3 regions of the Pectobacterium versatile genome follow, and region 3 is predicted to be linked to each of the others. Evidence: predicted binding sites of a transcription regulator. Region 3 holds the regulator's gene; each other region holds the start of a gene.
The links. The regulator Fur, encoded in region 3, represses iron uptake genes when iron is present. The targets are predictions, from matches to a motif close to ATAATAATGAGAACNACTATCAA.
Positions count from the first base shown of each region.

Region 1: a site for Fur is predicted at 8,828-8,850, ahead of EIP93_RS18805 (TonB-dependent siderophore receptor). Genes of this name have one in related genera too.
Region 2: a site for Fur is predicted at 1,659-1,681, ahead of EIP93_RS04425 (Nramp family divalent metal transporter). Genes of this name have one in related genera too.

Region 1 is NZ_CP034276.1:4,142,766-4,153,584, forward strand. Features, by position in the region: gene yacL (protein YacL) at 1-314, opposite strand, end outside; gene acnB (bifunctional aconitate hydratase 2/2-methylisocitrate dehydratase) at 501-3,098, opposite strand; gene EIP93_RS18790 (DUF3060 domain-containing protein) at 3,544-4,050, shown strand; gene EIP93_RS18795 (RtcB family protein) at 4,194-5,594, opposite strand; gene EIP93_RS18800 (ArsR/SmtB family transcription factor) at 5,853-6,164, shown strand; gene EIP93_RS18805 (TonB-dependent siderophore receptor) at 6,260-8,554, opposite strand; gene EIP93_RS18810 (helix-turn-helix transcriptional regulator) at 8,978-9,961, shown strand; gene EIP93_RS18815 (MmgE/PrpD family protein) at 10,072-10,819, shown strand, end outside.
Region 2 is NZ_CP034276.1:956,821-967,639, forward strand. Features, by position in the region: gene nadK (NAD(+) kinase) at 1-720, opposite strand, end outside; gene grpE (nucleotide exchange factor GrpE) at 870-1,457, shown strand; gene EIP93_RS04425 (Nramp family divalent metal transporter) at 1,719-2,957, shown strand; gene EIP93_RS22725 (hypothetical protein) at 3,002-3,166, opposite strand; gene EIP93_RS04430 (immunity 53 family protein) at 3,279-3,581, opposite strand; gene EIP93_RS04435 (hypothetical protein) at 3,603-4,268, opposite strand; gene EIP93_RS04440 (2-hydroxymuconate tautomerase family protein) at 4,373-4,603, opposite strand; gene EIP93_RS04445 (MFS transporter) at 4,617-5,783, opposite strand; gene EIP93_RS04450 (glycerol dehydrogenase) at 5,981-7,078, opposite strand; gene nudK (GDP-mannose pyrophosphatase NudK) at 7,450-8,025, shown strand; gene EIP93_RS04460 (ABC transporter substrate-binding protein) at 8,426-9,691, shown strand; gene EIP93_RS04465 (carbohydrate ABC transporter permease) at 9,755-10,636, shown strand; gene EIP93_RS04470 (carbohydrate ABC transporter permease) at 10,638-10,819, shown strand, end outside.
Region 3 is NZ_CP034276.1:1,560,724-1,571,542, reverse strand. Features, by position in the region: gene kdpD (two-component system sensor histidine kinase KdpD) at 1-544, shown strand, start outside; gene kdpE (two-component system response regulator KdpE) at 550-1,230, shown strand; gene EIP93_RS07065 (EamA family transporter) at 1,313-1,741, shown strand; gene pgm (phosphoglucomutase (alpha-D-glucose-1,6-bisphosphate-dependent)) at 1,945-3,588, opposite strand; gene seqA (replication initiation negative regulator SeqA) at 3,636-4,172, opposite strand; gene ybfF (esterase) at 4,446-5,213, shown strand; gene ybfE (LexA regulated protein) at 5,503-5,784, shown strand; gene EIP93_RS07040 (methyl-accepting chemotaxis protein) at 5,917-7,584, opposite strand; gene fldA (flavodoxin FldA) at 8,471-8,998, shown strand; gene fur (ferric iron uptake transcriptional regulator) at 9,329-9,778, shown strand; gene glnS (glutamine--tRNA ligase) at 9,842-10,819, opposite strand, start outside.

The sequences.
Region 1 (10,819 bases), 2.4 Mb from region 3:
TCATCCAGACCGCATAAAGACAGGCTCTCTTCGTCGTAATAACTCATGCCTTCCTCCAGCTCATCCGTGGTGAAAGACAGCTGATTTGCCTGCACCATCACTTCTTCTTCATCCAGCGACAGCGTGTATTCATGGCCCACGCGCCGCCACTGCCGCTCGCTGCCCGCGACGGAACGCGCGGCGTCTTCGACGTCAGTTAATACCGTCAGTTGGCCTTTCACTTCTTCATTAAACCAGTGCCCGATCGCTTCATGTCCCATCGACATACGAACGATGACCTGGCCCGTCACATCCCGCAAAAATTCATAGTCCATGATGCCATCCTCACTGTTATGTTTCTTTTGTTCAGTCTAGTCGCCTCTACACTCTACCGTCGTGATGCACCTTCACCTTTCATGTTGCAGATGCACACAATCCCGTATGCCAATTCCAGCAGAGATGGCGCATAAAAAAAGGAGGCACAAGGCCTCCTTCAATGTTGGGATGCGAACTATAGCGAGTTAGACCGTCGTCTGGAAGATCACGCCATCAGCTTTCTCGGTATATTGACCTAACTGGTCAAAATTCAGATAGCGATAGGTGTCCTGCGCGGTTTTATCCACCTGCGACATGTAGGTCTGGTACTCTTCTGAGGTCGGCAAGCGACCCAGCAGCGAAGCCACCGCAGCCAGTTCGGCAGAAGCCAGATACACGTTAGCACCGGTTCCCAAACGGTTCGGGAAGTTACGGGTCGAAGTAGAAACGACCGTCGCACCATCCGCTACGCGCGCCTGGTTACCCATGCACAGCGAGCAACCTGGGATCTCGATACGCGCCCCGCTCTTACCAAACACGCTGTAGTAGCCTTCTTCGGTCAGCTGTGCTGCATCCATCTTGGTCGGCGGCGCAACCCACAGGCGGGTCGGCAGCTGGCCTTTGTGGCTATCCAGCAGTTTACCTGCCGCACGGAAGTGACCGATGTTGGTCATACAGGAACCGATGAAGACTTCATCAATCTTCTCGCCCTGCACGTCAGACAACCAGCGCGCATCGTCTGGATCGTTCGGCGCACACAGGATTGGCTCTTTGATATCGGCCAGATCGATGTCGATCACCGCCGCGTACTCAGCATCAGCATCGGCTTCCAGCAGTTGCGGATCGGCCAGCCATTTTTCCATGCCCTGAATACGGCGTTCCAACGTACGACGATCGCCGTAGCCTTCGGAGATCATCCACTTCAGCAGCACAATGTTGGAGTTCAGGTACTCGATAATCGGCGCTTTATCCAGCTTGATCGTACAGCCAGCCGCAGAACGTTCCGCCGAGGCGTCGGTCAGTTCAAACGCCTGCTCAACTTTCAGATCCGGCAGACCTTCGATTTCCAGAATACGACCAGAGAAGATGTTCTTCTTACCTTTCTTCTCAACGGTCAGCAGGCCTTGCTTGATGGCATACAGCGGAATGGCGTGAACCAAGTCGCGCAGAGTAATACCCGGCTGCATTTTACCTTTGAAGCGCACCAGAACAGATTCTGGCATATCCAGCGGCATCACGCCCGTCGCGGCAGCAAACGCCACCAGCCCGGAGCCCGCAGGGAAAGAGATCCCGATAGGGAAACGGGTGTGGGAGTCACCGCCCGTACCAACGGTATCCGGCAGCAGCATGCGGTTCAGCCAGGAGTGGATAACCCCATCGCCCGGACGCAGCGATACGCCGCCACGGTTCATGATGAAGTCTGGCAGCGTGTGGTGCGTGGTCACGTCAACCGGCTTAGGATAAGCCGCGGTGTGACAGAACGACTGCATCACCAAATCAGCGGAGAAGCCCAGACAAGCCAGATCTTTCAGCTCATCACGGGTCATCGGCCCGGTGGTGTCCTGTGAACCTACAGATGTCATCTTCGGTTCGCAGTATTCATCAGGGCGAATACCCGCAACGCCACAGGCACGTCCCACCATTTTCTGCGCCAGCGAGAAGCCTTTTTTGCTGGCTTCAACCGCTTTGGAAATACGGAAGATATCGCTGTGCGGCAAGCCCAGTGATTCGCGCGCCTTGGACGTCAGTCCACGACCGATAATCAGCGGAATACGGCCACCAGCGCGAACTTCATCCAGCAAGACGTCGGTCTTCAGCGCAAATGTCGCCAGCACGTCATTAGTGTCATGACGACGCACTTCACCTTCATACGGGTAAATGTCAATGACATCGCCCATATTCAGATCGTTCACATCGACTTCGATCGGCAGCGCACCCGCATCTTCCATGGTGTTGAAGAAGATCGGGGCGATCTTGCCGCCCAGCACCACACCACCGCCGCGTTTGTTCGGGACGTGAGGGATATCATCCCCCATGAACCACAGCACGGAGTTAGTTGCAGATTTACGCGACGAACCGGTACCGACAACGTCACCGACGTAAGCCAGCGGGAAGCCTTTCTTGTTCAGTTCTTCGATCTGTTTGATCGGGCCCACGGCGCCAGGTTGATCGGGATCGATACCTTCACGGGCGTTTTTCAGCATCGCCAGCGCGTGCAGCGGGATGTCAGGGCGCGACCAGGCATCAGGTGCCGGAGACAGGTCATCCGTGTTGGTTTCACCGGTGACTTTAAAGACGGTAACGGTAATTTTTTCCGCCAGTTTCGGGCGGGATAGGAACCACTCGGCATCAGCCCAGGATTGAATCACTTTCTTGGCGTGCGCATTGCCTGCTTTCGCCTTTTCTTCTACATCGTAGAAGTTATCAAACATCAGCAGCGTGCGGGACAGCGCTTCGGCGGCAATCGGTGCCAGCTTGTCGTTGTCTAACGCATCAATCAGCGGATGAATGTTGTAACCCCCTTGCATGGTGCCCAGCAGCTCAACTGCTTTTTCCTGGGTGACCAATGGGGAAGTGGCTTCGCCTTTGGCGACAGCAGCCAGAAAACCAGCTTTCACGTAGGCGGCTTCATCAACGCCGGGGGGGACACGGTTAATCAGCAGGTCAAGCAATACTTCTTCTTCGCCCGCCGGGGGATTCTTGAGTGACTCAACCAGCGCGGCCATCTGCGTGGCATCTAACGGTTTAGGAACAATCCCCTGCGCAGCCCGGTCGGCTACGTGCTTACGATATTCTTCTAGCACGACGTTCTCCTCGCTCTCATTGTCTTCATTATGCCCGGCGCTCTTGTTCCCGCTTATGGTGTCCATGCCTGGGTGCCAGCGTGTGGATGTAAGGTAGTAGAGTGTCCGGTCCAGCCTCGTCAGCATATCAGGATTTGAATTGATTGTTAATTCGTTCACATAATAGCAACATTAATTTTTATTCAACTATGCTATGTGCCCAATTTCACTATCACTGAAAAATGCCGACCTCAGCAGAATAGCATGTCCCTGACGGCGCACACTAACTATGCTGAGTTAACCACATAATAGGTAGGTTTTTAACAACATAGCGTGATTAATCATCGTTTGATGGCGTAGCGATAATCAGAATGTTCGCAATAGAGTCAGGAAAAGTGTTAACAGATGATAGGAGCCTTGACGGCAATGATGCCGGATGACCTCTTTGATCACAGGAAAAAGCACCATGAAGATAAAACGGTATCTGCCAATGGTTTTCGCCACTGCTTTCACGTTCACCGCATCCGTCTATGCCGCCCCTATCGAGCTGGAGGGTATCGGTTTAACACGCGATATTCCTTGCCATGGCAATGATGTCAATATCTCAGGCAACAGCAATAACATCGTGCTAACGGGCAAGTGTGCCAATATTTCCGTCGCGGGTTCCGAGCACAAAATCACATTCGATTCCGCTACATCGCTCACCGTGACTGGCTCAGAGATTGCCGTGACGGGTCAATCAACGGGCGATCTGACCGTTGCCGCATATAAAAACACGGTCCACACTCACATCGTTGCCGAAGATAAGCCAGCAAAGGTGAACGTGACGGGTACGGAACATCATCTCGATCTCGATTTTAAAGGCCCCGCCGTTGTCTCCTTCAATGGCATCAGCAACCGCCTCTCATGGGGAGGAACAGAGCCGAAACTCTCTTCCAGCGGCGCTAATAACGTCATCAAACAAAAACCCTAATTTGCTGCGTTTATTCCTCTGACAGATGCCCGATAAACGGAGTCTGGCAACGAAGAACACACGGCCCAATCGACAACTCGCCGATTGGGCCGTCATTTTTAGTACAAAGAATATCGAATCAATTCCCGCAGGAGCGGGTCACATCAGGCCTTAAACGTCAGCCACGGACGCAGCCGCGCTACGGGTTGAATCAGCCCCGACTGTTCCTGAATATCAATCACGGGCGTAACCGGCTTATAGGCCGCTGGCGCCTCTTCCCGCAGGCGCTCATCCTTCAGCGTAATACACTGCCAGGGCAACGTATCTGCCTGCTTCACAGTATCGACCTTGTTACGCATACTTTGCCGACGCTCGGCACGCCCCGCGTCGTGTGAACACGACCACAGCCAATCGGGATTTCCTTTCCCCGTAACGAGATAAGAGTAGTCCCCCATTGAACCGGGAATCAGCGCAAACTCCCCGGCTTTGGCGGGCGTCGCGCCTTTACGATGCAGGTTCATTCCGTGTTCCGGCAGGATAATGTTATGCGACAGATCGACCACCAGCTTGCTGGCGTCATGCGTAAACACCTGCTTCCAAGAGGAACGAATCAGTTCAGTCAGCACGATCCGGTTGATCCACGCATAGCGGGCGGCGACGCCCATGGCTTCCATATAATCCGTCGCCTGCTCATCAACCAGACCAAACAGGCCTGATGCCGGATATTTCTCTCCCGCAGGCCAACAGGCTCGCGCTTTATCGATCCCACGCTGGCCGACATAAAAGCCCACGTCCCGTGAACCGGTATGAATCATCACCACGACTTCGCCTTCCTGCACGCCAGCCTGATACGCCGCGTGCCTGTCCAACACGGCATCGACAATTTGCAGCTCAACGAAATGGTTACCCGACCCTACCGTGCCCAGACTGGAAGGTCGAAGTATCTCGCGAGGCGCAAAAAACGACTCAGGCGCATGCCGACTATCGGCACGAACCGCATCGGTTCCGGCGATAGAACCGAGTTCCGCCGCCAGCCGTCGGAAGTCCACCTCCTGCCAAAGCCCCTGTAAGGGCAATGCCGCCAGCCACGCCGACAGCCCTTCATCAAAGAGTGCGGAAAACGAATCTGGCGTAACGGGAACATCGCGCCGATCCAGAAGTAACGTGTTTTTGAGCGCCTGAATCAGCGCGGGTTTGTGCTCATCAGCATCCGTATGATGCACGCCCGTCGTCAGCAAGCGCATACCACAATTGATATCCGTCCCAATCGCCGCAGGGATAACAAAGTTCTCCGTTGTGGCGACAATGCTGCCAACGGGCGCAAGCGTGCCAGGATGGAAATCCGGCGTCGCGCGAGCAGCACAGACGCGCGCATCGCTGCCCGGTAGGTGTACCGAGGCAAAATCCAGCAATTGCTGAACCGCCTTTTCTTCCAGCGGCAATGTTTCCGGCAACAGAACCTGCGCTTCTGCATTCTGCCTGCGGAGATGATAAATAGAATGTTGGTAATCGGTGTCTATCCCCAAACGGGATAAACGTTTTTGTAAGCGAGTAAATGTAGACATGGTGCTACCTAGAAAAACAAAAAATCGCTCCTCCCGTTTCGGAGAGAAGGTTGTTTTTCCTGCAGCAGCAGATTCAGGAAAGGATGTCGGGCTATTCTAGGGAGGAACGCCCCTCTTGTAAACCGCAGGTCGCATCGCGCTGGCTCCATCATGAGCTGTTTTATCGATGTCAGTCATATCCTCGCTCCAGGCCGGGGTATGATAAACTCAATACATTAGGTATCACTAAATTAGTCAGTCACGCAGGATGGTAGGAACATGGCGTTGAGCAATTCGGATCGGGGATTCATGCAGGACGGTGCAGCAAAAGCAGCGGCTATGCTGCGCGCGATTGGCAACGAGAACAGGCTACTGGTGCTTTGCCTGCTTATTGAAAAGGGTGAAATGTCGGTTGGCGCGCTGCTTGAACACATCCCGCTAAGCCAGTCCGCTCTCTCGCAGCATCTGGCAAAAATGCGTGAAGAAGGATTGATTAGCTATCGGCGCGAGTCACAAACGCTGTACTACCGCATCGAAAATCAGGACGTGGAGAAAATCGTCGCCACCTTAAAAGGCATTTTCTGTCCCTGATAGCCGCGACACGAAACGGCATAGACGGAATCCCGCAATAAAAACGCCACAGGATTTCCCGTGGCGTTCGCGATTAAGTATGACGGGTAGAGAACTTAGAACGACGTATTAACGCTGACAAAGAAAGTCCGTCCCGGTTCGTTATAGGTTGCCGCACCCGCACCCGCGATGGTAACCACGTTATTGTTCACCACATCCTGCGCATTACCCGCGCGGAACAGGCGTTTATCAAACAGGTTATCGACACCGCCGGTCACGCTCAGGTTCTTGTTAAACTTATAGGTACTGCTTAACCCAAACAGCGCATAAGGGCTTAACTCATTGGTTGCGCTACCCGTTACGCGCTCACCTTTGTAGTTATATTTCTTCGGCTTCTGGCGACCATACCAGGTCACATCGGCCAGAAAGGAGAGGCTCTCCGTCGCCTGCCAGTCTACTGATGAATTCAGGGTAAATTCCGGCGTAATCGACAGATAATCGCCCGTGGTTTTATTTTTCGATTCCAGCATCCAGGTCAGGTTGTTACGCCAGTTGATGGTTTCCGTGACGGGAACGGTCAGGTTACCTTCCAGTCCCTGAATAACGGCTTTCGGTACATTGCCCCACTGGAAGATATTGGCATTAGCATATTGGGCATTGGTTCCGCCCACCGCTTTGCCGATGACATTGTTGCCTGCTTCAATCTTGTTGCGGTAATCGTTATGGAAATAGGTGATACCAGCGATCAGCCCATCACGGTGGAACTCCAGACCGATCTCTTTATTCAGGCTGGTTTCCGCTTTCAGGTTTTCATTACCGATCAGATAGCAAGATGTGCCGCCAGAGCAACCCTGTCCACGGCTATAGAGAATATAGTTCTCATTGGTCTGGTACAGGTTCGGCGCTTTGTAAGCGCGGGCGATACCTAACTTCAGCGTGTAGTCGTCACCCAGCTCCTGCGACAGGTTAAGCGACGGGCTCCAGTTGGTGCCTGCCGTGCTGTGATGATCGACACGCAGCGCTGGTGTCAACATGGTACTGTCCGTCAGTTGGACGTTATCTTCCACGAAGGCAGAAGCCAGACGAGCCGCAGATTTCTCACTACGGCCGCTGCTGCTCAGTGAACCCACACTGCCCGCTTCGGTTGTCGTCTGCAAGTTCGAGACCGGATCCTTCATCTTCTGCTCGTTCCACTCAACCCCGAATGTGAGCACCTGATCGACCCAGACATTCAGCGGAATATTCACTTCGTTATGTGCAGTGAAGTTATCCAGCTTTATCGTGCCATATTGGTTCGGACTCGTCGTATCAAAAATCCCTTCTAAACCGCCAGACAGTCCCTCGAGGATACGGGTATTGTGCGTGCGTTCATATTGCAGGTACGACGTAGAGCTGACGCCGCTGTCCCAGTAGCCGCGATGCGTAACCGCAAAGTTCTGGCGGTACATGCGGTTGGTTTCCTTGCCATAATTACTCACGACAAGCGGGTTGGTGTTGGTATTTTGCGAATCGCCCGCATAGATATTGCCCTGACGGCTGGAACCCGCTTCGAATTCCAGCGACTGCTGCTCGGTCATATCCCAGCGCAACAGGCCATTGATGTCTTTATTACGCACCCCTTCGCGCCCAGAAGGCAGCGATGTAGCCTGATTGCCCGCCCGCGCAGACTGATGCCCTTCGTTAATATCACGTGCATCAGCTTGGGTTTTATTCAGGTTGCCGTACAGACGGAAACTCAGGCTGTCGGTCAGGCCGCCCATCAGGCTGAAATCGGTACGCTTGGTTGCACCTTCTGAGCTATGCTCCGGCGCGTTCAGGAAGGTGTTCCAGATGCCGTGCCATTCTTGCGTCGGCTGCTTGGTGATGATATTAACCACACCGCCCGCCGCGCCGTTACCATAGCGCGCCGCCGCTGGGCCGCGCAGCACTTCAATACGCTCGACCATATCGGCAGGCACCCAGTTGGTGTCACCACGGGTATCGCGCTCACCGCGCCAACCGTAACGCACCGCCGTACGGCTCGACACGGGCTTGCCATCCACCAGAATCAGCGTGTTTTCCGGTCCCATGCCGCGGATATCGATCTGGCGATTGTTACCGCGCTGGCCGCTGGTTGAGTTACCGGACAGATTGACGCCCGGCATGGTGCGAATCAGATCGGACAGATCGTTAGCAGGCGGACGCTTGCTGATATCTTCAGCTGTAATCACCGACACGCCCGGAGCCTGACGGGTTTGCTCAGCAGCCGTCACCACCATCGTATCGCCCGATGCTTTACTTTCGGCCTGATTCTGCACCTGAGGGGCAGGTTCTGTTGAAGGCGAGGTCTGCGCAGCGCTCAGAAACGACGTCATCCCGCAGCTAACGCCAATGAGCGTCGCCAGATAACGACGCGATTGTGGTAGTTTCATCAAAATTATCCTGCCCTGTAAGAAATGAATAAGTAGCCTGAAAAAGGATCAACATCGCAGCTGGTACAGCGACACCTAACGACAATCAGCAAAAGCGCTGAATAACGGCGGAGATAAAACGCGCAAACGTGGCGGTTATCGGGGAGAAGCGTCATGCCAACGGCATCACGTCGTGTTGTTATGAAATGCTGTGTGTAATCAATCAGCCCTTTTCTCCGCATTGCCGGAAATGGAAAATGCCTTTATCGTGCAATGTGACGTCCTCAACGAAAAATGCTATTGAGAAGTATTTGCATTACCATTTTGACGCGGTCATTGTTACATTTGTCATTCAGGACGGGGTTTGCTCTAGCAGCAAAATGTTTTGCCAAAGCATCAAAATGGAAGGCGCAGGTCGAAGGGTTTAATCAGGTAGGTAATCACGTGCGCAGCTTCACTCAGTCATCAAAGCCGATCTATAAAGATCACATCGTTCAGCAATCGAGTCTGGTCGCGAACAATTACCGTTTTATCGGCCCTCGGCTGATCGATAACACGCCGGTGCTCTTTGGGTCGTTCACTGTCGTGCAACTCAACCCGCATCTGATCCTGCATACTGCGGATGTGATTAATCGCCACAACATGAAAACCCAAAACCTGCTGGATGGCGCGATCAAGCTGGCCATCGTGGTAAGTGGCAATGCACACATCTCATTTGGTCATCAGGAACTGCATCTGGGAGAGAACCAGCCCGCCTCGCTGATTACGCTGACAGAGCCGACAATGTTTACTCGCATCGGCAAGCGTGATGAATACGAGCGAACCATTACGCTGACGTTCGACAGAGAATGGCTGTACGGCAATATGATGGACACCGTTGGCGGCTGGCAGGCCATCCACGATTTCACGCAGACGCATCTGGCGACACACTTGTGGACACCGTCCCGACAGGCATTAGCGATTGCCTTACAAACGCTGGACGCTGAACCTTGCCAAACGCCGCTCCAGCGCCTTTATCTGGAAATGCAGTGTATGAGCCTGATTATCGAGGCGTTTACTTCATTGACCGCCAGCGTGGCGCAGGAGAAAAGCAGCGGTGTTACCCTGCGCAGCTACCATCGCATTCAACAGATCAGAGATATGCTGGAAAGCGGCAGCGCCGACCATCTGTCGATGAGTGAAATCGCTAAAAGCGTCAACATGAGTGAAAGCACGCTACAGCGCCATTTTCGTCAGACGTTCAATATGAGCGTGTTTGAATACCTGCGTAACTGCCGCTTACAGCGCGCCATGCTGGCCTTGCAGAAAGACGGCATCGGCATTGCGCAGGCGGCCAGCATCGCCGGTTACAACAGCCCCGCCAACTTTGCCACCGCGCTACGCCGTGCATTCGGTATTACGCCGGGGCAGTTAAAAGACCGCTTCTGATTCTGAATCACTAATAACCAAATGGAATTTATTATTCCGTTTGGTTATTAATCGCTATTCAGCGATGCACAGTAAATTAGTGTTTTTCTGCCAGCGACACATGACGACCCATGACCAATCAGACTGATATCACCGCAACGCTTGCCCACCACATCATCCATAGCGAACCCAATCGAGAAGCGATTGATGCCGCCCGTGACGGGGTGACTGATTTCATCTCCACCGCGCTCCCCATCGTACAGGGTGCGATTGCCGATAGCGGGCTCGCGCCGTTAAAGCAGGTATTCAGCGGTACAGACAGCCTGACGCGTAGTCTGATTCTGGGTTATGCCGGTCACGTACTGGACTTTGACGATTATCATCCGGCGTTTCGCGGCCACCCCAGCACCGTCATTCTGCCCGCTCTGTTTGCCCTTGCCGCAGAAGATCCCGCCGTGACGGAAGAGGCGTTTTTGACGGCATATGTGATCGGCGTGGAAGCCGCAGGCAGAATCGGTCTGGCATGTGGCCCACGTCATTACAGTCTCGGTTACCACAACACGGCTACGCTCGGCGCTATCGCCGCCGCCGCTGCCGCTACACGTCTGGCTGGCGCGTCAGTGGTGCAGACACAAACTATTCTTGGTCTGGCCGCCACACAGGCCGCCGGGCTGCGGGCGCAGTTTGGTTCAGCGGTCAAACCGCTACACGCCGGGCTTTCCGCCAGAGCAGGACTAACCGCCGTCAAGCTGGGCCTAGCGGGCTTTGAGGGCAACGAACAGCAGGTGATTGATGCCTTTCTTGCCGCGCATGGCGATCAAAAACAGCTGCCGGAGCTGCTGGTTGAAAACTGGGGAGCGCCGTGGCGTATGCTTTCTC
Region 2 (10,819 bases), 600 kb from region 3:
CAGATCGTTGGTAATGCAGGAAAATTTCAGCCGAATCGTGCTGCTGCTGTTGATGACCAGCGGGCGAGCGGACAGCGTATGCGGGAACATGGGCACCAGCGCAATCGCATCCAGAGACGGCGTCAGGATTGGGCCGCCAGCGGAAAGGGAATACGCGGTTGAGCCTGTGGGTGTGGCGATAATCAGGCCGTCTGAACGCTGAGAAAAGGCGAATTTGTCGTCAATATAGACTTCAAATTCAATCATATGTGCGACTTTTCCGGGGTGAAGCACCACTTCGTTAATGGCGGTACTGATGCTGTCGGGCTGGTTTACGCGGCAAACGTGCGCTTCCAGCATGAAGCGCTGCTCGCTCAGGTAATGGCCGTCAAGCACGTCAGAAAGCTGTTGCTGCGCATGGTCAGGATCGAGATCGGTCAGAAAACCGAGGTTGCCACGGTTTACGCCGATCACCTTGATGTCATAGCGCGACAGCACACGTGCCGCGCCGAGCATGTTGCCGTCACCGCCGACGACAACCGCCAAATCCGCCTGCTGGCCGATGTCGGCAAGGCTACCGGTCGGCGCATCTTTCAGATTCAGTTCACGGGCGATCTGTTGCTCGATCAGAACCGAGTAACCTTTGTCGGTGAGCCAGTGATAAAGCATCTCATGCGTTGCCAGCGCCGTTGGGTGGCGCGGATGGCCGACAATGCCAATACAATTAAACGGCCTGTTCATTGTAAGCGGTGTGTTCATTGCTGTTTTTGTCCTCAGCGTGGTGTATCGGCAGCGGCTGGAACCAATATGTGACTGGTTCCCTTGAATCCCCGATTTTGATCCCCATAATAAGCAACTAGCGAGATTAATGCTAAACCGCGGAGAATTTCATGAGTAGTAAAGAACAGAAAACGCCTGACGAGCAAGTCCTGGATCAAAAGGAAGCAGCAAAAGGGCAGCAAGCGGATGCCACGCCAGAGACGGCAGACGTAGCTGACCCGCGTGATGCGCGCATCGCCGAACTGGAAACCCAGTTGAGCGAACTGCAACAGCGCGAACGTGACAATATGCTTCGCGTCCGTGCTGAAGCCGATAACATTCGCCGCCGTGCGGAAATGGATGTTGAGAAAGCGCATAAATTTGCGGTAGAAAAATTTGCCAGCGAAATGCTGCCAGTTATCGACAATCTGGAACGTGCGCTGGATACGGCGGACAAGGCCAATGAATCACTGGCTGCAATGATTGAAGGTGTCGAACTGACGCTGAAATCGCTGCTGGATGCCGTGCGTAAATTTGGCATCGAGGTTGTGGGTGATGTGGGCGTACCGTTTAACCCAGAAGTGCATCAGGCGATGACGATGCTACCTTCGGCCGATCACCAGCCGAACCACGTCATGATGGTCATGCAAAAAGGCTATACGCTGAACGGCCGTTTGCTGCGTCCGGCGATGGTTGCGGTATCAAAAGCACAAGACTGATACACGCACCCTATTTACAACGTAGCTTTATTCCGAACCCCGTGCCACCGCATGGGGTTTTTTGTTTATATGCCCCGTCATACTGAATTATTTAGTGTACATTTTGTTAAGATTTGTTTGATAAAAAAGATGTTTTTTAGGTTTTGAATGACTCATCATCATTAGCTATCAAAAGAATTGGTATTACCACTCTAAATGCACTTGATAATCATTATCATTTTTGTGAGAGTAATAAGACACCAGTGTTAGAAGGGTCATACTATGCCGGGTAGCCGTGTTATTGAGTCAACAAGCCGTACATCAAGGAAGGTTAAACTTTCTTTGATGGGCCCGGCGTTTATCGCGGCAATTGGTTATATCGATCCGGGTAACTTTGCCACTAACATCCAGTCTGGCGCGGCCTATGGCTATACGCTGCTGTGGGTGGTGGTGTGGGCGAACCTGATGGCGATGCTGATCCAACTGTTGTCCGCCAAATTGGGGATCGCAACGGGCAAGAACCTGGCGGAACATATCCGCGATCGCTTTCCGCGCCCAGCCGTTTGGGCGTATTGGGTGCAGGCCGAAATTATTGCGATGGCGACCGATCTGGCCGAGTTTATCGGTGCGGCGATTGGTTTCAAGCTGCTATTGGGCGTGTCGCTGCTGGAAGGCGCGATCCTCACTGCCATTGCCACCTTCCTGATTCTCATGCTGCAACAGCGCGGGCAAAAGCCGCTGGAGATGGTCATTGGCGGCCTGCTGCTGTTTGTGGCGGCGGCGTATATTGTCGAATTGGTCTTCTCTCAGCCGGAGTTGTCCGCATTAGCCAAAGGCATGGCAATCCCAAGTCTGCCTACCTCCGATGCCGTGTTGCTGGCCGCGGGTGTGTTGGGGGCGACCATTATGCCGCATGTGATTTACCTGCACTCTTCCCTGACGCAGCATGAGGGCAACCATACTCGTGCCGAACGTTATTCGGCAACGAAAGTCGATGTCGCGATTGCGATGACCATCGCCGGATTCGTCAATTTGGCGATGATGGCAACGGCCGCGGCGGCGTTCCATTTCAGCGGCAATCAGGATATTGCCGATCTGGATAAAGCCTACCTCACGCTGGAGCCGCTGCTGGGTAAAGCCGCCGCGGTCATTTTCGGTCTGAGTCTGGTGGCGGCGGGTCTGTCTTCTACCGTTGTCGGTACGCTGGCGGGGCAGGTGGTGATGCAAGGATTCGTGCGTTTCCATATTCCACTCTGGGTACGTCGCACGGTGACAATGTTGCCATCGTTTATCGTGATTCTGTCCGGTATGGATCCGACGCGCGTGCTGGTGTTGAGCCAGGTTGTGCTGAGCTTCGGGATTGCGCTGGCGCTGGTTCCCTTGCTGTCCTTCACCGGCAACCGTGAATTAATGGGAACGATGGTGAACGGCAAATGGGTACAGCGCATCGGCCAACTCATTGTGGTGCTGGTGGTTTCCCTGAATATGTATCTGCTGATTGATACGATGTTGGGGATATAATTCTGGGGGAGCGGCACATTTCTCTCTACCGAAATTGTGCCACGTTATTGATCCAGCGTGGCCTTACCAACATAGTGTGGCCCTTCCCATAGCGTCCATTCGCCGATGCAAGAAAGTGTTTCAAGTTGCTCTGCGGAAGCGATAACAGTGACGGTGGCTGAGGTTGTTTCTCCGGAGGTGATTTCACCGTCAAAATGAAATTGCCCCATAAAATATGCTCCGCTGATCGGGTCTTTATGGTTAGGTCGATAGCCAGAGCGGCAGGGTGAGCGTCTTATTGATTCAGCGGCTAAACATAGCCTTACTTTAAACTCAGCGGTTTTATGTTTTACCATCACGACACCAGTTCAGAAAAACGCTTAACAGTTCGGCCAGATTACTGACGCCGCAAAAGCCAATAAATTGCAGATTTTCCGTTTTGCAAAATATCCAGTCGCTGCCTTCTGAATGTGCACTACGACTTAGAGATGTAAAAGGCTTATCAGCAAGTGAGGTTTCAGCCAGATCTATTTTTACTCTCCAGCCTGGGTTGTCCAGTGTATCGATGCTAATGCCGAATGCGTGCTCCCACTTCCCGTTACACTGCGCCTGATACCACCGTTGAATCTCCTGTAACTCGTTCATTAATCATTGTCTCATGAGTATTCAATATGGGGTTTCTTCATGGTTTGCTGGTGTTTCAGCATCGGGAAAGATTTCCTGTAATTCCACTCGCTTGCAGATGACAAATCCAGAATCAAACAGTAATGCTTTAACGTCACTTTTCATTTCAACGGATGGAACGAAGCGGGTTGTAAGTACGCTGGATAACGCTTCTTGATAAGCATCCAGTAAGGGTTTAGGCCCTTGCGCGAGTAATCCATTGCCATTATTGCCAAATGTCGGCTCGTCCTGATGCCGATAAGCGTTGATATAGCGGCTCATCGGGCGCCAGTCGTTGAGAATACGTGTGTGAACACTCCAAACTCGCCCAAGTAGTTCGTAGCTTGATGCTGCTGCTGTGGTGGAATAGTACAACCCACCTCTCGGCGCGTTGTAGTCCCACAATAGTGGATGCTGATCGGTAAAGGTCAGCTCGCCTGAACTAGCAGGTTGAATGTCATGTTCGACAACGCCACAACAGCAAATAATAAAATGACGAAGATAAGATTCAGGTGGTTCACAGTACACTGAGCAATGGTTCTGCTCGTCATAACGCCAGTTATCACAGCAAAAATGGATCGTTAGTGTATTTGTGCTGGTGTACTGCACGCTGGAAATATAGCCATTTAAGTCGTCGTACAGCGCATCGGCTAACTGTTCAATATCCATATTTTTTATCCTTTAAGCTGCGGACTCCCAGAGGAAGTGCAGGTATTCCTGTTCATATTCGGCAAATACGGATATCAGCATAAACGCATTGCGGTTAAACATGGTTAATCCATATCAGATTTATCGGAAGGTTTCCCTACAGCCTTCCTCAACTCCGTCACTGGCACGCCGCCGATCCCCCAGTTGTCCGTTTCAACTTCATCAATCACGACCACGGTGGTTTTCGGGTTCTTATTTAGCACATCGACCAGCAACTGGGTGACGCCTTCAATCAACTGACGCTTTTGTTCAGCGGTGACGCCTTCATTGGTGATTTTGATGTTGACGTATGGCATAGGTTCTCCGGGATTAGGGTAGTGGTCGACGGTAGGGGAAGCAGAGCCCTGCCGCGATAAAAAGTGCTGCTGCGCTACACAGGATCGCTGGCGCGACAGCGTTGGTATTCGTCAGGGCGCTGGTGAGCAGTGGGCCAAGGATCTGACCTATGCCGTAAGTGAGCGTCACCAGCCCAAGCAGGTTGATGCCGTGCGGGGCGCGTAGCCGCTTGGCTAATGGCATCACCAGCGAGGTGGTTCCCATAAAAGTAGCACCAAAGCCGAGACAGCTGAATATCAATGCCACAGGGGAGTGGCTGAATAGCGTCAACAGGACGCAGCTTCCCTGAATCAGCAGGTTTGCCGTCAGGCAGGGTAAGGTTCCCCAGCGGCTGGCGGCCCATAGCCAGAAAAAACAGCCGGGAATAACCGCCAGTCCAACCAACGACCATAAATGCAGGGATAAACGCGGTATGCCGAGCGACGTCACCATAAGCGGTAGATAGGTGGCGATGATGATATACCCGAAGCCTGCGAGGCCGTACAGCAGCGAGAGCCGCCGCCAGCCAAGGTGCGGTGGTTCATCGACATTGACCATGTGTTGCTGCACTACGGTTGATTTATGCGGTGCAAGGATGAGTAAGGCGATCAGAAGTAGCGCGGCGATCAGCGCCGCCCCCCACCACAATGGCTCGGCGGTGAGGGCGTACTGCCGTCCGATGATGATGTATTCATTGCCTAACACGATTCCTACGCCAACCCCAGCATAGAGCGAAGCGATAACGCGAACATGCCTTGTGTGGTGCAAAATAGTCAAAGAACCGAAGATCATCATCGCCGCGCTGGCGATCCCGGCAATGAAGCGAATGATCATGACCAGCGTTGTATGAGTGGTCAGAGCCATCGCGAAGAGCAAAATGCCCGTTACGGCCGCGGCGATAAACAGCAGGAACACCGGTTGATCGGTTGAGGCGCGACGGCTGAAAGAGAAAAACAGACTGCCGAACAGGTAACCGGCGTAGTTTGCGCTGGCAATATAGGAAAGCTGACCGAAAGTGAAGCTGCCTTCCTCCAGCATCACGGGTAGCATCGGCGTATACAAAAAGCGCCCAAGTCCCATGCCTAATGCCAGCACGATCGTCCCGAAAAGGGCAAGCGTCAGCGTATCCGATAGCGCGATAAGGCGAGGGCGTTTCGTCATTCGATGGCTCAGGGTCGAGAGAGTGTGTCGTTATCCTGCCCGTTTTCTCATCAAATGAAAGTGAATAGTAATGAGTAGGTTGATGACGCAGAGAGAACGTTTTCTGGCAGGAATACGGCGAGAGGTGTGCCTGTTATGTCAAGCCCGGCTCCATTGCGCAGATCTCGCTGGAGTCGGGCTTTTTAGCGCGGCTGCGGTTAACTAATCGTTTTACTGAATGCATCGACGGCGACAATGGCGTGGGCGACATCTTCTGCCGTTAAACTGCTATCCAGATTTTTCAAGGTATCGGCATCACTGCATGCCAGTTCACCCACTTTGACCAGATTCTCAAACGACTCATTTTCCAGATGCAGATCTTTTAGCAACGTGGGCATGTTAATCGCGCGGTAGAAACGAATGTAGCGTGCGATTTCCTCGTCAGGACGTTGCTCCAACACCATATGTGTCAGCGTGCCGTAGGCGACTTTTTCCCCGTGGGTGAGGTGGTGAATATCGCCCTTGATCGCGGTAAAGCCGTTGTGAATAGCGTGAGCACCCGCCAGTCCGCCATTCTCGAAGCCCAGGCCGGAAAGTAGCGTGTTGGCTTCCACCACGGATTCTACCGCTGGCGTCACCACACCTTTTTCTACCGCTTTGTAAGCACTGTAACCGTAGGTTAGCAGCGTTTTTTCGCAGGTTTCGGCAATCGCCATGCCTGCCAGCGTAGGTTTACCGCCCAGCATCGAAAGTGCGTGAGAGCGCAGAACCGCCTGCGCTTCGACAAAGGTTGCCAGCCCATCGGCAATGCCGGAGGCGAACAGGCGTGCGGGGGCCTGCGCGCACACGGCGGTATCGACTAGCACCAGATCAGGGTTCTTATCGTAAAAGCGGTAGGACTCAAACACGCCTTCGTCGGTGTAGATGACGGACAGCGCGCTGCACGGTGCATCCGTTGACGCCACCGTAGGGACGATAGCGACATTGTGTTTCAGCTCGTCGGCGACAGCTTTCGCGGTATCCAGCGTTTTACCACCGCCTAACCCGACGACAATGTTTGTGCCCGCGTCGCGCGCCAGCTTGGCAAGGCGGGTGATTTCGTTGCTGGATGCCTCACCGTTAAAACGTTCGTAATGGTGACCGATGCTTGCCTGTTTGAGAGACGCATCAACGCGCTGGCCGATAATGTCCCAAACAATGCCGTCCGCCATCAGAAATGCTTTCGTTCCCAGCGGCTTGAGTTGTTCACCCAGTTCATCCAGCACGCCGCGACCCTGAACATATTTTCTAGGTGAAGAGAAAATGAAATGGCTCATGTTATCTACCTCGATGATGTGGTTTGAGAAGTGATGCGGTATTGAATTCGAGTGAATCATGGAAGGCGGTTGCGGTAGCGCGTCATGGGAATTGACGGTGGTGATGGGGAAAACGAAAGCGCAGCGCGACTTCCTGAAACGTGACTGATTTAAGGTATAGCATAGTCGATAAACGACAGAGGGACGAAAAGAGTGGAATAGTCGTAATGGAGTAATCAATATAAATCATGTGGTTAACCTGTTTTTTTCGCCATGAATTTCGTTTAATACATGCCTTCTTATCCGTTTATGCTGTGGTTAAAAGGGGATATGATGAATCGCGTTGTTATATAAACGAGTCTTCCCTCCACATCGATCACTGAGGTGTTTGCATGTCGTCTCCCATTGATATCGTCGAAAAGAAGCTGCTATCCGATAATTGGTACATTCTGAATAAATATACTTTTGATTTAAAAAGAAATAATGGCGGCATCGTTCGCCAGGTTCGTGAAGTCTACGACCGTGGTGATGGCGCGACGATTCTGCTGTACAACCGGGCGAAAGGCACGGTGATTCTGACACGACAATTCCGTATTCCCACCTACGTGAACGGCAACGAAAGCGGCATGCTGCTGGAAACCTGCGCCGGTTTGCTGGACGACCATTCGCCTGAAGAGTGCATCCGTAACGAAGCAATCGAAGAAACCGGCTATGCGATCGGCAACGTGGAAAATCTGTTCTATGCCTACATGTCGCCGGGCAGCGTGACGGAACGCGTGTACTTTTTCGCGGCAGAATACGATGAGTCGCTGCGCGATAATCCGGGCGGCGGCGTGGAAGATGAAGATATCGAGGTGCTGGAGTTGCCGTTCAGCGAAGCCGTCGCGATGATGAACGATGGCCGGATTAAAGACGGCAAGACCATCATGCTATTACAGCACGCGATCATTCGCGGCTGGTTTGCCTAGGCGTCAGCGTATTTTATGGCACACGGGCATCGACGTGTGCCGCTTGATTTGCCGTGGTAACGTTTTCATTTTTGGGTAATACCGTGATGGCGGTGTGATTATGACTAATACTATCGGAGTAAAATTTTTATTTATTTTCTTATGATGGGTTTTTTACTTATATTTCAATGTAATAAAATTATTTTAGGTTGATTTTTAATCTGTTTTATCGATCGGATATGGGTTTTTTATAAGGAAATTTTTCCTAAATTTTTTGTATTGAGATCGAATATTTAGTTATTTCTCTCCTTGTTGTGTGACCCGTATCACTGGATTAAAGAATGTAAGCGGTGTAACTCGTTGCTTCATTATGCAGTAACTCATATTCTCTCTTTACAAAAAGTAAAGAAGGACTGCTCTGATGAAGATCAAGAATAAAGTATCTACCCTATTTGCAGTTTCATTCCTCACGTTGGGCTTATCGAGTCACAGCCTGGCTGCTGAAGTCACCGTATGGGCCTGGGATCCTAACTTCAATGTTGCGGCAATGCATGAAGCCTCTTCGATATATACAAAAGCCGATCCAAGTTTTAGTCTGAAAGTGATCGACTCAGGTAAAGAAGATATTGAGCAGAAACTAAATACCATGTTGGCTTCTGGTGTTAAAAATGCGCTGCCTGATATTGTGCTTATTGAAGATTATAATGCGCAGAAATATCTTCAGGCTTATCCTGATTCGTTTATCCCATTGCAGGATGCTATTGATTATAGCCAGTTTGCACCTTATAAAACGAAAGTGATGACGGTAGGGAATAAGGTATACGGTGTTCCTTTTGATTCCGGCGTGGCGGGAATGTTCTATCGACTCGATTATCTGGAAGCTGCCGGATATAAAGAGAGCGATATGGTGAACATTACCTGGGATAAATATATTGAAATCGGTAAGCAGGTAAAAGCGAAAACCGGCGTTGATATGCTGACCTACGACATGAACGATGTGGTTCTTCCCCATATTATGATGCAGTCCGGTGGTGAATGGTTCTTCGATAATCAAGGCCAGCTCAATCTCACCAAAAACAATGCACTGAAAGAAACGTTAAAAACGATTAAAGCGATTAATGACGCGAAAATTGTGCGGCCTATCTCTGGCTGGTCGAGCTTTGTGGGGAGTTTTAACGCTGGGAAATCAGCGAGTGTGGTTTCCGGCGTATGGGTGATTGGCTCCATTAAAAGTGCCGAAGATCAGAAAGGAAAATGGCGTGTTGCGCCGATTCCTCGGTTAAATCTCGACAAAGCGGTACATGCTTCCAATCAGGGAGGGTCGAGCTGGTATGTCTTAAAAGGTGGCAAAAATACTAAACAGGCGATTGAATTTTTGCAGAAAACCTTTGCGGCAGATAGCAATATGTATCAAACCCTTTTGGTTGATCGCGGTGCGCTTGCCACCTTCCTTCCTGCCACTTCCGGCCCGGCTTACGCAGTAAAGGATCCGTTCTTTGGCGGTCAGCCCGTCTTTGCTGATTTTTCTAAATGGGTGACTGAAATTCCACAGGTCTCCTATGGCATGTATACCCAAGAAGTTGATAACGCCATTGCCGCTGAAATACCTGCATTACTGAAAGGCGATTCTGTTGATGACGTTTTAAAACGTGCCGAAACTACATTAAAAAATCAGATTATGCAGTAGCGAGTGTGAGCTTGAGGGCGGCAAGCCCTCAAGTATTTCTCTCCAGAAATCGATGGTGTGATAATGATGTATAAACCTAAAATGAATAGGCTTTATAACATCAACGGCTGGGCCTTTGTCGCTACGGCTGTTGGGTTGATTGCCTTAATGACGATATACCCTATTTTCAAATCACTTTGGCTCTCTTTTCAGTCTGGCCGTGGCGTGGTGACACAATTTGTTGGCCTGGGAAATATCATTCGTTTATTTAATGATCCTATGTTTAAAACGGCGCTTTGGAACACATTAACCTTTCTGGTTATCCAAGTGCCCATTATGATTTTGCTATCATTAGCGATTTCTTCTTGCCTGAATTCGTCTCAACTTAAATATCGTCAATGGTTTAGAATAGCTATATTTTTACCCTGCGTCACTTCGCTGGTTGCCTACTCTATTCTTTTTAAAAGTATGTTTGAGCTGGACGGCGTGATTAACTCATTCCTGATGTTTATTCATGTTATTGACGATCCGATTCCGTGGCTGTCCGATCCTTTTTGGGCAAAGGTGACGATTATTATTGCGATTACATGGCGTTGGACGGGATATAATATGATCTTTTATCTTTCCGCTATGCAGAACATTGATAAGTCAATTTATGAGGCCGCCAGAGTCGATGGTGTCAGCCCCATTAAGCAGTTTTTCTTTATCACTATACCATTACTGAAACCGGTGATTCTTTTTACCAGTGTGACATCAACCATTGGCACATTGCAGCTGTTTGATGAAGCGATGAATATCACGAATGGTGGTCCGGCAAATGCGACGCTGACGTTATCACTTTATATTTATAACTTGTCGTTCAAATTTGTGCCTAACTTTGGTTATGCGGCAACGGTTTCGTACGTGATTGTTGTTTTCTCAGCAATACTGGCGCTGATTCAATTTAAAGCGGCACGGAAGGGATAATATGAGAAAAAGTAAAATTAACAGCATACTGATGCATGTTTTTCTCGTGTTGATGAGCATTTTTTCGCTTTTCCCTTTCTACTGGATGGTGGTATCGAGCACGAATAGCACCAGCCAAATCAACATGGGGAAATTCACGTTTGGCGATCAGCTAGTGGTCAACTTTACCAATCTGACGAGTCA
Region 3 (10,819 bases):
TAACCTGCGCAAAGAGTGGCAAACGCCAGAGGAGCTTATCGGCAGTGCCCTGCAACAGCTGGAAAGCGCACTGGCAAAAAACACCATTCAGGTTAATCTACCTGATGAGATGGTTCTGGTTTATTGTGATGCCGGGCTGGTGGAGCGCGTATTCATTAATCTGCTGGAGAATGCGCTGAAGTACGCCGGAGAGCAGGCCACGATCGCGATTTCAGCACGCGTCACCCCAGCAAGCCTTATTTCAGAGAGCACTGCCTCGCAGCCCGATGCACAAGAGAGCGCGCTGGAAATCATCGTGCAGGACAATGGCCCGGGGATTGAACACGGCCAGGAAAGCATGATTTTTGATAAATTTTCCCGTGGTCACAAAGAGTCATCGATTCCCGGCGTGGGGCTGGGGCTGGCGATCTGTCGGGCAATTGTGGAAATTCACGGTGGCCGTATCTGGGCAACGAATGCGGAAAGTGGCGGTGCCGCTTTCCATTTCACGCTACCGCTATCGGCACCGCCGGATCTCGAACCAGAAGATATTGAGGAGAACTGAACCCATTGCAGGCCACTATTCTGATCGTTGAAGATGAAAAAGAGATCCGTCGTTTCGTTCGTCAAGCGTTGGAAGGCGAAGGCTGTCGCGTGTTTGACGCCGAAACGATGCAGCGCGGCTTGCTGGAAGCGGCCACGCGCAAACCCGATCTGATTATTCTCGACTTGGGCCTGCCGGATGGCAACGGTATCGACTACATCCGCGATTTACGTCAATGGAGCAGCCTGCCCGTGATTGTGCTGTCTGCCCGTACCGACGAGCAGGATAAAATAGACGCGCTGGATGCCGGTGCCGATGACTATCTGACAAAACCGTTCGGCATCGGCGAGCTGCTGGCACGGTTGCGCGTCGCGCTGCGTCGCCACAGCAATACGCAGCAGGAAACGCCGCTGGTGAGCTTCGGTAATATTACTGTCGATTTGCTTAACCGGCAGGTCAATCGTGATGGTCAGGAACTGCACCTGACGCCCATCGAATTTCGTCTACTGGCAACACTACTCGCCAGCCCCGGTAAAGTGCTAACACAGCGCCAACTCCTGACGCAGGTCTGGGGGCCAAACGCCGTCGAGCACAGTCACTACCTGCGCATTTATATGGGGCACCTGCGCCAGAAGCTGGAAAGCGATCCAGCAAGACCGCGCCATCTCTTGACTGAAACCGCTATCGGCTACCGTTTTATGCCGTAAAATCATCTTTCTGTATCAGGCGACGTCCGTGGAGAATCCCTCCCGCTGCACGCGCTTGTCTTTTCTTCAGGAATACGTCGTCATGAGTAGTTGGTTAATTTACGCTTTGCTGTCTGCTGTATGTGCCGCGATGGTCGCGATATTTGGCAAGATTGGTTTGCAGAATTTGGACGCCAATACGGCGACTGCGATTCGTGCCGTCATCATGGCACTTTTTCTGGTGGGCGTGGTGGTCGCGCAAGGTAAGCTGGCGCTGGTCGGTGAGGTTATTGCTAACAAGAAAGCGCTGTTGTTCATTGTACTCAGTGGTGTCGCGGGTGCGCTGTCGTGGCTATTTTATTTTGTCGCATTGAAGAACGGTAACGTCGCACAGGTCGCGCCGATCGATAAACTCAGCGTGGTCTTCGCCGTCGTGCTCGCGGTCATACTGCTGGGAGAAAAAATTTCGCTGATGGCAGGAGCTGGCGTTGCGCTGATTTCTGTGGGAGCGTTGCTGGTTGCCTTGGGATAACGGCGTTCTGCGGAAGTTGCTGACAAACGTCGCTGAGCGGTGGTAACGGATAGATCGTAAAGACGCTGTAAACACCTCCCTGTGCGCTCGGATTGCGCCATCCCTGGCGCAAACGCTTTACTCTTCTATTCCGTTACCACCGTTTTGGTTCTGTAAATCGGTTGATTAATAGTCTTAGGCGCTGCCAAACCGCGCCTTTCCACTTATTTAGCCGTTGCGAGAACCGCGCTAACAATCTCTACCGCTTCTTTCTCGATACGCTCGCGGTGTTCCACCCCGAGGAAACTTTCACAGTAGATCTTGTAGGCTTCTTCCGTACCAGAAGGACGCGCGGCAAACCAGCCGTTCTCCGTCATCACTTTCAGGCCACCAATCGATGCCCCGTTCCCCGGCGCGGCGGTCAGGCGTGCGGTAATCGGATCGCCCGCCAGCGTGCTGGCCGAGACCTGCTCAGGAGATAACTTAGACAGCGCAGCTTTTTGTGCATGTGTCGCAGAAGCCTGAATACGGTTGTAGCTCGGTGCGCCAAAGCGCTGCGCCAGCTCATCATAGTGCTGCTGCGGGTTTTTACCCGTCACGGCCGTAATTTCCGCCGCCAGCAGACACAGAATGATGCCGTCTTTGTCCGTCGACCACGGCGTGCCATCGAAACGCAGGAAAGACGCCCCCGCACTTTCTTCCCCACCGAAGCCAAAGCTGCCGTCATACAGACCGTCAACGAACCATTTGAAGCCAACCGGTACTTCTACCAGCTTACGGCCCAAATCAGCGACCACACGGTCGATCATTGCGCTGGATACCAGCGTTTTGCCGACGGCAACAGACTGCCCCCACTGTGGACGATGCTGGAACAGGTAGTTGATTGCCACTGCCAGATAGTGGTTCGGGTTCATCAGCCCTGTCGGGGTAACAATACCGTGGCGGTCATAGTCAGGATCGTTAGCAAACGCCAGATCGAATTTGTCACGCAGCGCCAGCAGCCCAGCCATCGCGAATTCTGACGAGCAGTCCATACGGATTACACCGTCGTGATCCAGCGACATAAAGCGGAATGTCTGATCGACAGCATCGTTAACCAGCGTCAAATCCAGCTTGTAGTGCTCTGCGATACGCTGCCAGTAGGCAATGCCGGAACCACCCAGCGGGTCGACGCCCAGCTTCAGACCCGCGCGTTGAATCGCCGCCATGTCCACCACGCTAGCCAGCCCTTCTACATACGCCTGAACCAAATCCTGTTCATGGATGTGTCCGCTTTTCAACGCCTGATCCAGCGTAATACGTTTCACGTCACGCAGTTCATCCGCCAGCAGCGCATTCGCGCGCGTCTCAATGACGCTAGTGAGGTTGGTATCTGCCGGGCCACCGTTCGGCGGATTATATTTAATGCCACCATCTTCCGGCGGGTTGTGGGACGGCGTAATTACAATGCCGTCCGCCAGCGCACCGCCCTGACGATTGTGAACCAGAATCGCGTTAGACACCGCAGGCGTTGGGGTAAAGCCATTATCCAACTGAACGATCACATCCACGCCGTTGGCAGCCAGCACTTCCAGCACGGAGATAAACGCCGGCTCGGAGAGTGCGTGAGTATCTTTACCGACATAGCACGGGCCGCTGATGCCTTGCTTTTTACGCTCTTCAGCAATCGCCTGCGCAATTGCCAGAATGTGCGGTTCATTAAAGCTATGGCGCCCCGCGCTACCGCGATGGCCAGACGTACCGAATTTCACCGCGTGCGCTGTGTTGCCGACTTCCGGGCGCAGCACATAATATTGTGACGTTAACTGTGCCACATTAATCAAATCGCTCTGCTGGGCAGGCTGTCCGGCCCTTGGGTGATTAGCCATTGGGGCTTCTCCCTAACGCTGTAGTTAGATAAGTAGTTAATAAATAATTAGATGGTTCCGCACACTTTTTCTGTCAGTTCCGCTGGGAACTGCATCGTCAGCATGATGTGCTCAACCATGCTGCGTTTACGACCGGTATTCGTGTTGGTAATCACCCAGTATGGCGTGCCCGGAATATGTTTGGGCTTGGTGTGTGTGCCATGCTGAAGCAACGTTTGCTGGTCGCCCGCGAAATAGACTCGGGTGCGGCCATGAAGGGATTCTGTCGCGACAGCAAATTCCTGCGGCGATAAGGTATACAGCGTGGACAGAACCAGCATAAAGCGATTGATGGCTTTATTCTGTTCAGCGTATTCATCCGACAGCAGCAGCTCACGCAAGGTTCGTACCCGATCGCGCGGGCTCGGCGCAGCGGCAGGTTGAGACATCGCCGTTGCCGTCGCCTCTACCGCAGGCGTTGCGACAGGCTGCCCAGCGGTAAATTTCAGCATGCGCCGTAAAATATCTGATGCGCTCTCACCAATATGCTGTGTGTGGCTGGCAATATAACGATAAAGCTCTTCGTCGACTTCAATAGTTTTCATCTTTATCCAGTGCTGTTTTTACCCATTATCATGCAAATTACAGAGACGTTCCCCTTCTGTAACCCGACATCTATGGGTAGATGACTCAAATCAAAAGGATTATACAGGCGTTCAAACATTATCGAACAGCGGCATAGTGGGACAATACCAAAAGTCAGACTATGCCCCAATGCCTTTCACATCTCTTCAAGTGGCTATACTGTTCCTTCAGCGACAACATTGATTCTAAAGTCATGATACCCTAAGCCCATGTCTCTCTGAATGAACTTCACCATGAAATTGAATCATCGCTGGCAAAATGCGCACCAGCCCACAGATAAGCTCCCTGTCGTCCTGATTCATGGCCTGTTTGGCACATTAGATAACCTTGGCGTATTGGGCCGGGATTTGCAAAACACGCATGACATTCTGCAAATCGATTTACGCAATCACGGTTTGTCGCCACGTTCATCGCAAATGAACTACACCGCGATGGCACAGGATGTGCTGGCATTACTGGATGAACTGAACATCGAACGCGCTATCGTTATTGGGCATTCGATGGGCGGAAAAGTCGCCATGGCGCTCAGCGCGCTCATTCCCGAACGGCTGGACAAGTTGGTCACCATTGATATCGCGCCGGTGGATTATCAGGTGCGCCGCCACGACACTATCTTTGCCGCACTACGTGCTGTAACGGAAGCGGGCGTGACATCACGCGCGGAAGCGACAACACTCATGCGCCAGCATATAAAAGAAGACGGCGTGATTCAGTTTTTGCTGAAATCCTTCCAGCAGGGAGAGTGGCGTTTTAACGTACCTGTTTTGTGGGATCAGTACGAAAACATCGTCGGCTGGCAAGAGGTTCCGGCTTGGCAAGGGCCAATCCTGTTCATTCGCGGCGGCGATTCTCCCTATCTGGACGATGGCTACCGCGATTCACTGCTTCGCCAGTTCCCGGCGGCACGTGCGCATGTGATCAGCGGCGCAGGTCACTGGGTTCACTCAGAAAAACCCGATGCGGTTTTGCGCGCTATCCACCGTTTTCTGGACACGAATTAACCAGACGACACTGACACTGGCGGATTCATGATAACGGCGGCAGTTAACCGTTGTCGCCGCCAGTCAGGCTAGGGTATGATGGCGCCCGCAGTAGAGGGACGGCTGATTCAGCCACAAGCATTGTAACCACTTCATCAAAATGCACGCATAACTTCCCAACATGTTTCACAGATAGAAAACCGCCACCTGACAATCCTCTAGCAGGATGAGAATAGGCATCGATTTTATCTGTAGAACAAGACGGACAGCGCCGTGTATTTTGGTCCGAATACCTTGCAGTATATTACTTATGGCAAAAGAACAAACGGATCGCACCACACTGGATCTGTTCGCAGACGAGCGTCGTCCGGGCCGCCCCAAGACCAACCCGCTCACGCGTGACGAACAACTAAGAATTAACAAGCGTAATCAACTACGTCGCGATAAAGTTCGTGGGTTGCGCCGTGTTGAATTGAAGATTAACAGCGACGCCGTCGATATCCTGAACAGCCTTGCTGAAGAGCGGAACATTAGCCGCAGTGAATTGATTGAAGAGATGCTGCTGGCGCAGTTGGCCGAACAGCAGTCCTGATTGGCGTAACCTGATATTTATATAACGTAGTACTCACATAACTTAAGCATTCACATCTTGTGCGGCGCCATTTCTGACGCCGCCTGAACGTTCCCCCAAGATTAAACACGCTATCTCAGGCTAAAACGACGCTTAGAATTTTTCCCAATTGTCGTTACTGGGTGGTAGCGCTTTGCCGGCACGCGGGGCAATCACTGGCGTTTTCTGCACCGGTTTTGCCGTCACTTGCAGTCCTGACTGCGTATCGGACAGTTGGAACAGCGATACAGTCTGGTTCAACAACGCCGCCTGCTCTTCCAGTGACAAGGCCGCTGACGAGGCCTGTTCAACCAACGCGGCGTTTTGCTGCGTTACGCTGTCCATTTCCGCCACGGCCTGACCCACCTGTGCAATTCCTTTGCTTTGTTCTTCCGAAGCAGAGGCAATTTCACCCATGATATCCGTCACGTTAGTCACCGCACGGACGATATCCTGCATGGTGTCACCCGCGTCGCTAACCAGATTGGAACCGGTATCCACACAGCGAACAGACTCAGAAATCAGTCCTTCAATCTCTTTCGCCGCCTGTGCACTACGCTGCGCCAGACTACGTACTTCTCCCGCCACTACGGCAAACCCACGGCCTTGTTCGCCCGCACGTGCCGCTTCTACCGCCGCGTTCAGCGCCAGAATGTTAGTCTGGAACGCAATACCGTTAATCACGGTGGTGATCTCTGCGATTTTTCTCGAGCTGCCGGAGATTTCCGCCATGGTTTTCACCACGTTTTCAACGATTTCGCCGCCCTTCTTCGCCGTTGTCGAGGCTTGCAATGCCAGTTGGCTGGCGTGGTTGGCGTTTTCGGCGTTCTGTTTCACCGTCGCCGTCAGTTGCTCCATGCTCGCTGCGGTTTCTTCCAGCGCAGAAGCCTGTTCTTCGGTACGTGAAGACAGATCGTTGTTGCCTGCGGCAATTTCAGAAGCGCCCTGATAGATGGAATCCGTGCTGTTTCTGATCGTGCTAACCGTGCTAGCCAAACTCCCCTGCATTTCACGCAGCAGTGGGAACAGACGACCCACGCAGTTATTACCGAAGTCCAGAATCGGCTTGCCCAGGTGGCCGGAAGCAATCACGCTAAAGTGATAGCGCAGATCGTTTAACGGACGAACCAGACACACCACCAGATAGCGGTCGGTCAGGAACAGCATGATCAGGCCGATAACCAATCCGCTCAGCAAAATGTTCTGTCCAATCGTGGTGATTTGTTCGAAACGGACACCCGCCGCATCGAATTTTTCCGCGCTGGCGTTACTGAATGCGGAAAGAGAGGCACCAAACTGACGGCTCAATGGCGGCACAACGCTTTTGGCCTGATTTTGATAGTCATCCAACGCATTGGCAACGGCCTTCTGATAAAGCGGTTCAACGCCCTGAACAACTAAGTTATTCCAGTCACGGCTGACGGCCTGTACCAGCGCAGCATCCAGACCCGCATGATCGATAGCATTAAACGCCACCAAATCAGATTTCAGTTTATCCAGCGCGACAAGTGCAGAAGCCTGCTCTTTATCTGCGGTGGCATTATCACCGCTGCGACGAGCGTCAACTGCACGCGCCAGACGGGTTACCATACGGAAATATTGATCGTTGCCCTGGTTGATAAAATTCATGTTCTGAACCAGCAAGGTGCTGGTTTTCGAGGTCGCCGTCATCTCTTTAAAAGAGAACATGGTATATATCGATACGCCACCCCAAAGAACACAAAAAATGCCCAACACCCACAGCATAGCGGTTCTGATGGCAATATTTTTTATAAGTTTCATAGCTAACTCCAAATCAGGAAAATGGTTAAAAAGATTTTTATCGCTAATCAACCGATATGAATCAGAAAATTCACACCATGAAACAAGTCACTTCTCCCTAGCGTTCACATTTCACCGAGTTGAAAACTCAAAAACCACGCTAACTCATCGGCTAAATACAGAGAATGTTTAGCGTTCTCGCTATATTTCTTAATATAATTTTTCATACTGAGAATAAACTCACCTATCTTTATAGATATAAGTCCTTTAATCATAGTGTTGCAAGCAAATGCCCCGCCCGCCCACGTCCTGCGTGCGTTGACATGGATAGGCTATTAGGCGGAAAGGCAATTTGGATGAAGTTTCATTTTATTCTTTAACATCAAAAGAATAAAATCATCTCTTACGCACTTGCATCGTTTCAGCTGCAAATGGTTATAATTCTTATTTTCATTTATTAAGAATATTCCCGCGAAATGTTACAGACTTTCAATTCTATAAAAACATTATTTTTTGTACGCATTTTAATTCCCACGAATAGCAATGTACCGCTCCGTGATTTTTATTCTTCACAAACAGAAGCCTGCTTTTAATTACAATCGAAACAAACTATAAAATAAAAAGTGAATTCATAAAAAATGAAACAGCGTTATAAATAAATAGCCGCGACGATATTAAGGAAATGTGCGTGCAATCTCAGACGATAACATAATCCCTATTCATTATAGGGAATTTAGCATCAGCAGGGATGCTTTCATTTTCTTACTTACCTTCGCATTTCATACGCTCTTGATTTACGCATCCTTACCGATACGAGTTTCTCCCGATGTGAGTGTCTGTTATTATTAACAGATAAGTGGGTGAAATATTACACCATACCATTAGGAATCAAGAGGTTATTCAATTCATGGCACTCATCGGAATATTCTTTGGCAGTGATACTGGCAACACTGAAAACATCGCCAAAACGATTCAACAGCAGTTAGGCACCAACGTTGCTGATGTTCATGACATCGCCAAAAGCAGCAAAGAAGACCTCGAAGGTTTCGATATTCTGCTGCTGGGTATTCCAACCTGGTATTACGGTGAAGCTCAGTGCGATTGGGATGACTTCTTCCCGTCGTTGGAAGAAGTGGATTTCACAGGAAAATTGGTTGCCCTGTTTGGCTGCGGCGATCAAGAAGACTATGCAGAATACTTCTGTGATGCCATGGGCACCATCCGTGACATTATTGAGCCTCGCGGCGCGACGATTGTCGGCCACTGGCCAACAGAGGGCTATTACTTTGAAGCCTCTAAAGGACTCGCCGACGACAATCACTTCATCGGCCTGGCTATCGATGAAGACCGTCAGCCTGAACTGACCAGCGAACGCGTAACAACATGGGTGAAACAGATCAGCGATGAGCTGAACCTGAAAGAACTGGTTGGCTAAGCCATTTGAGCTCTGATAATCCCTATCAGAGCTCAAATTAGCATTGATAGGTAAAACCTTTCATAATAATTGATACATTTTTTTAACTTCTATCAGTAAACCTGTACAATAATCCCATCGGCTTTGTATGTGCATCATCATTTCCTCATTCATCAACAACTAATTGCGTTGTATACCAATAGTGTGAATGGGGACAATATTGTTAACATTCGCTTGTTTTCATTTTGTATGCGCGGTTCTATAATTGAGACGCTTTTGCATTTTTTGAGCCGACCGATGTCATAGGCTAGGCAGCCTCCATTGATAAGTAAGCAACAGGATTAAACCCGCATGACTGACAACAATACCGCATTAAAGAAGGCCGGCCTGAAAGTCACTCTTCCAAGACTGAAAATACTGGAAGTGTTACAGGACCCTGTCTGCCATCACGTCAGTGCGGAAGATTTATATAAGAAACTGATTGATATGGGCGAAGAGATTGGTCTTGCTACCGTCTATCGCGTACTCAACCAGTTTGATGATGCGGGTATCGTAACCCGTCATAACTTCGAAGGTGGCAAATCCGTCTTTGAGTTGACGCAGCAGCATCATCACGATCACTTAATTTGCCTCGACTGTGGCAAAGTCATTGAATTCCGCGATGAATATATCGAAGCACGTCAGCGCGAGATCGCAGAAAGACACGGCATCAAACTGTCCAACCACAGTCTGTATCTCTATGGGCATTGCAGTGAAGGGGATTGCCGAGAGGATGAAACCCTGCACGATTCCACACGATAAATCGACCGCATAAAAAAATAAAACCGCCTAGGCGGTTTTATTTTTTTCTTCTTACCGGTGGCTTTAGCCTACCCAGGTATCTCGTAATCCAACCGTACGGTTAAACACCAGATGTTCTGCACTGGAGTAAACACGGTCAGCACAGAAATAGCCTTCACGCTCAAACTGATACGCTTTCTCTACTTCCGCCTGCGCCAGACTCGCTTCCACAAAACCTTGCGTAATTTTCAGTGAGTCTGGATTAATCGTCGACAGGAAGTCGTCCGCCGCCCCCGGATTGGCCACACTGAACAGGCGATCGTACAAGCGGAATTCTGCTGGTACCGCGTGTGCCGCAGAAACCCAGTGAATAACGCCTTTCACTTTACGGCCGTCAGCCGGATCTTTGCTCAGCGTTTCCGCATCATAGCTACAGTAAATCGTGGTGATGGTGCCCTGCTCGTCTTTCTCAATGCGCTCTGCTTTGATCACATAGGCATTACGCAGACGCACTTCTTTACCCAGCACCAGACGCTTGTATTGTTTGTTGGCTTCTTCACGGAAGTCAGCGCGATCGATGTAAACTTCGCGGCTAAATGCGACCTGACGTGAGCCCATTTCCGGCTTGTTCGGATGGTTTGGCATCGCGACAAACTCTTCATGCTCGGCGGGCAAATTCTCGATCACGACTTTGACCGGATCCAACACTGCCATTGCACGCGGAGCATTCTCATTCAGATCGTCACGGATACAGGACTCAAGCGCAGCCATTTCCACGTTGTTATCCTGCTTCGTTACGCCAATGCGTACGCAGAACTCACGGATAGATGACGCGCTGTAACCACGACGTCGCAGACCAGAGATGGTCGGCATACGTGGATCGTCCCATCCTTCAACGACGTTTTCCACAACCAGCTGATTCAGCTTACGCTTGGACATAATCGCGTATTCGAGATTAAGGCGGGAGAACTCGTACTGACGCGGGTGACAAGGAATGGTGATGTTATCCAGCACCCAGTCGTACAGACGGCGGTTGTCCTGGAATTCCAGCGTACACAGCGA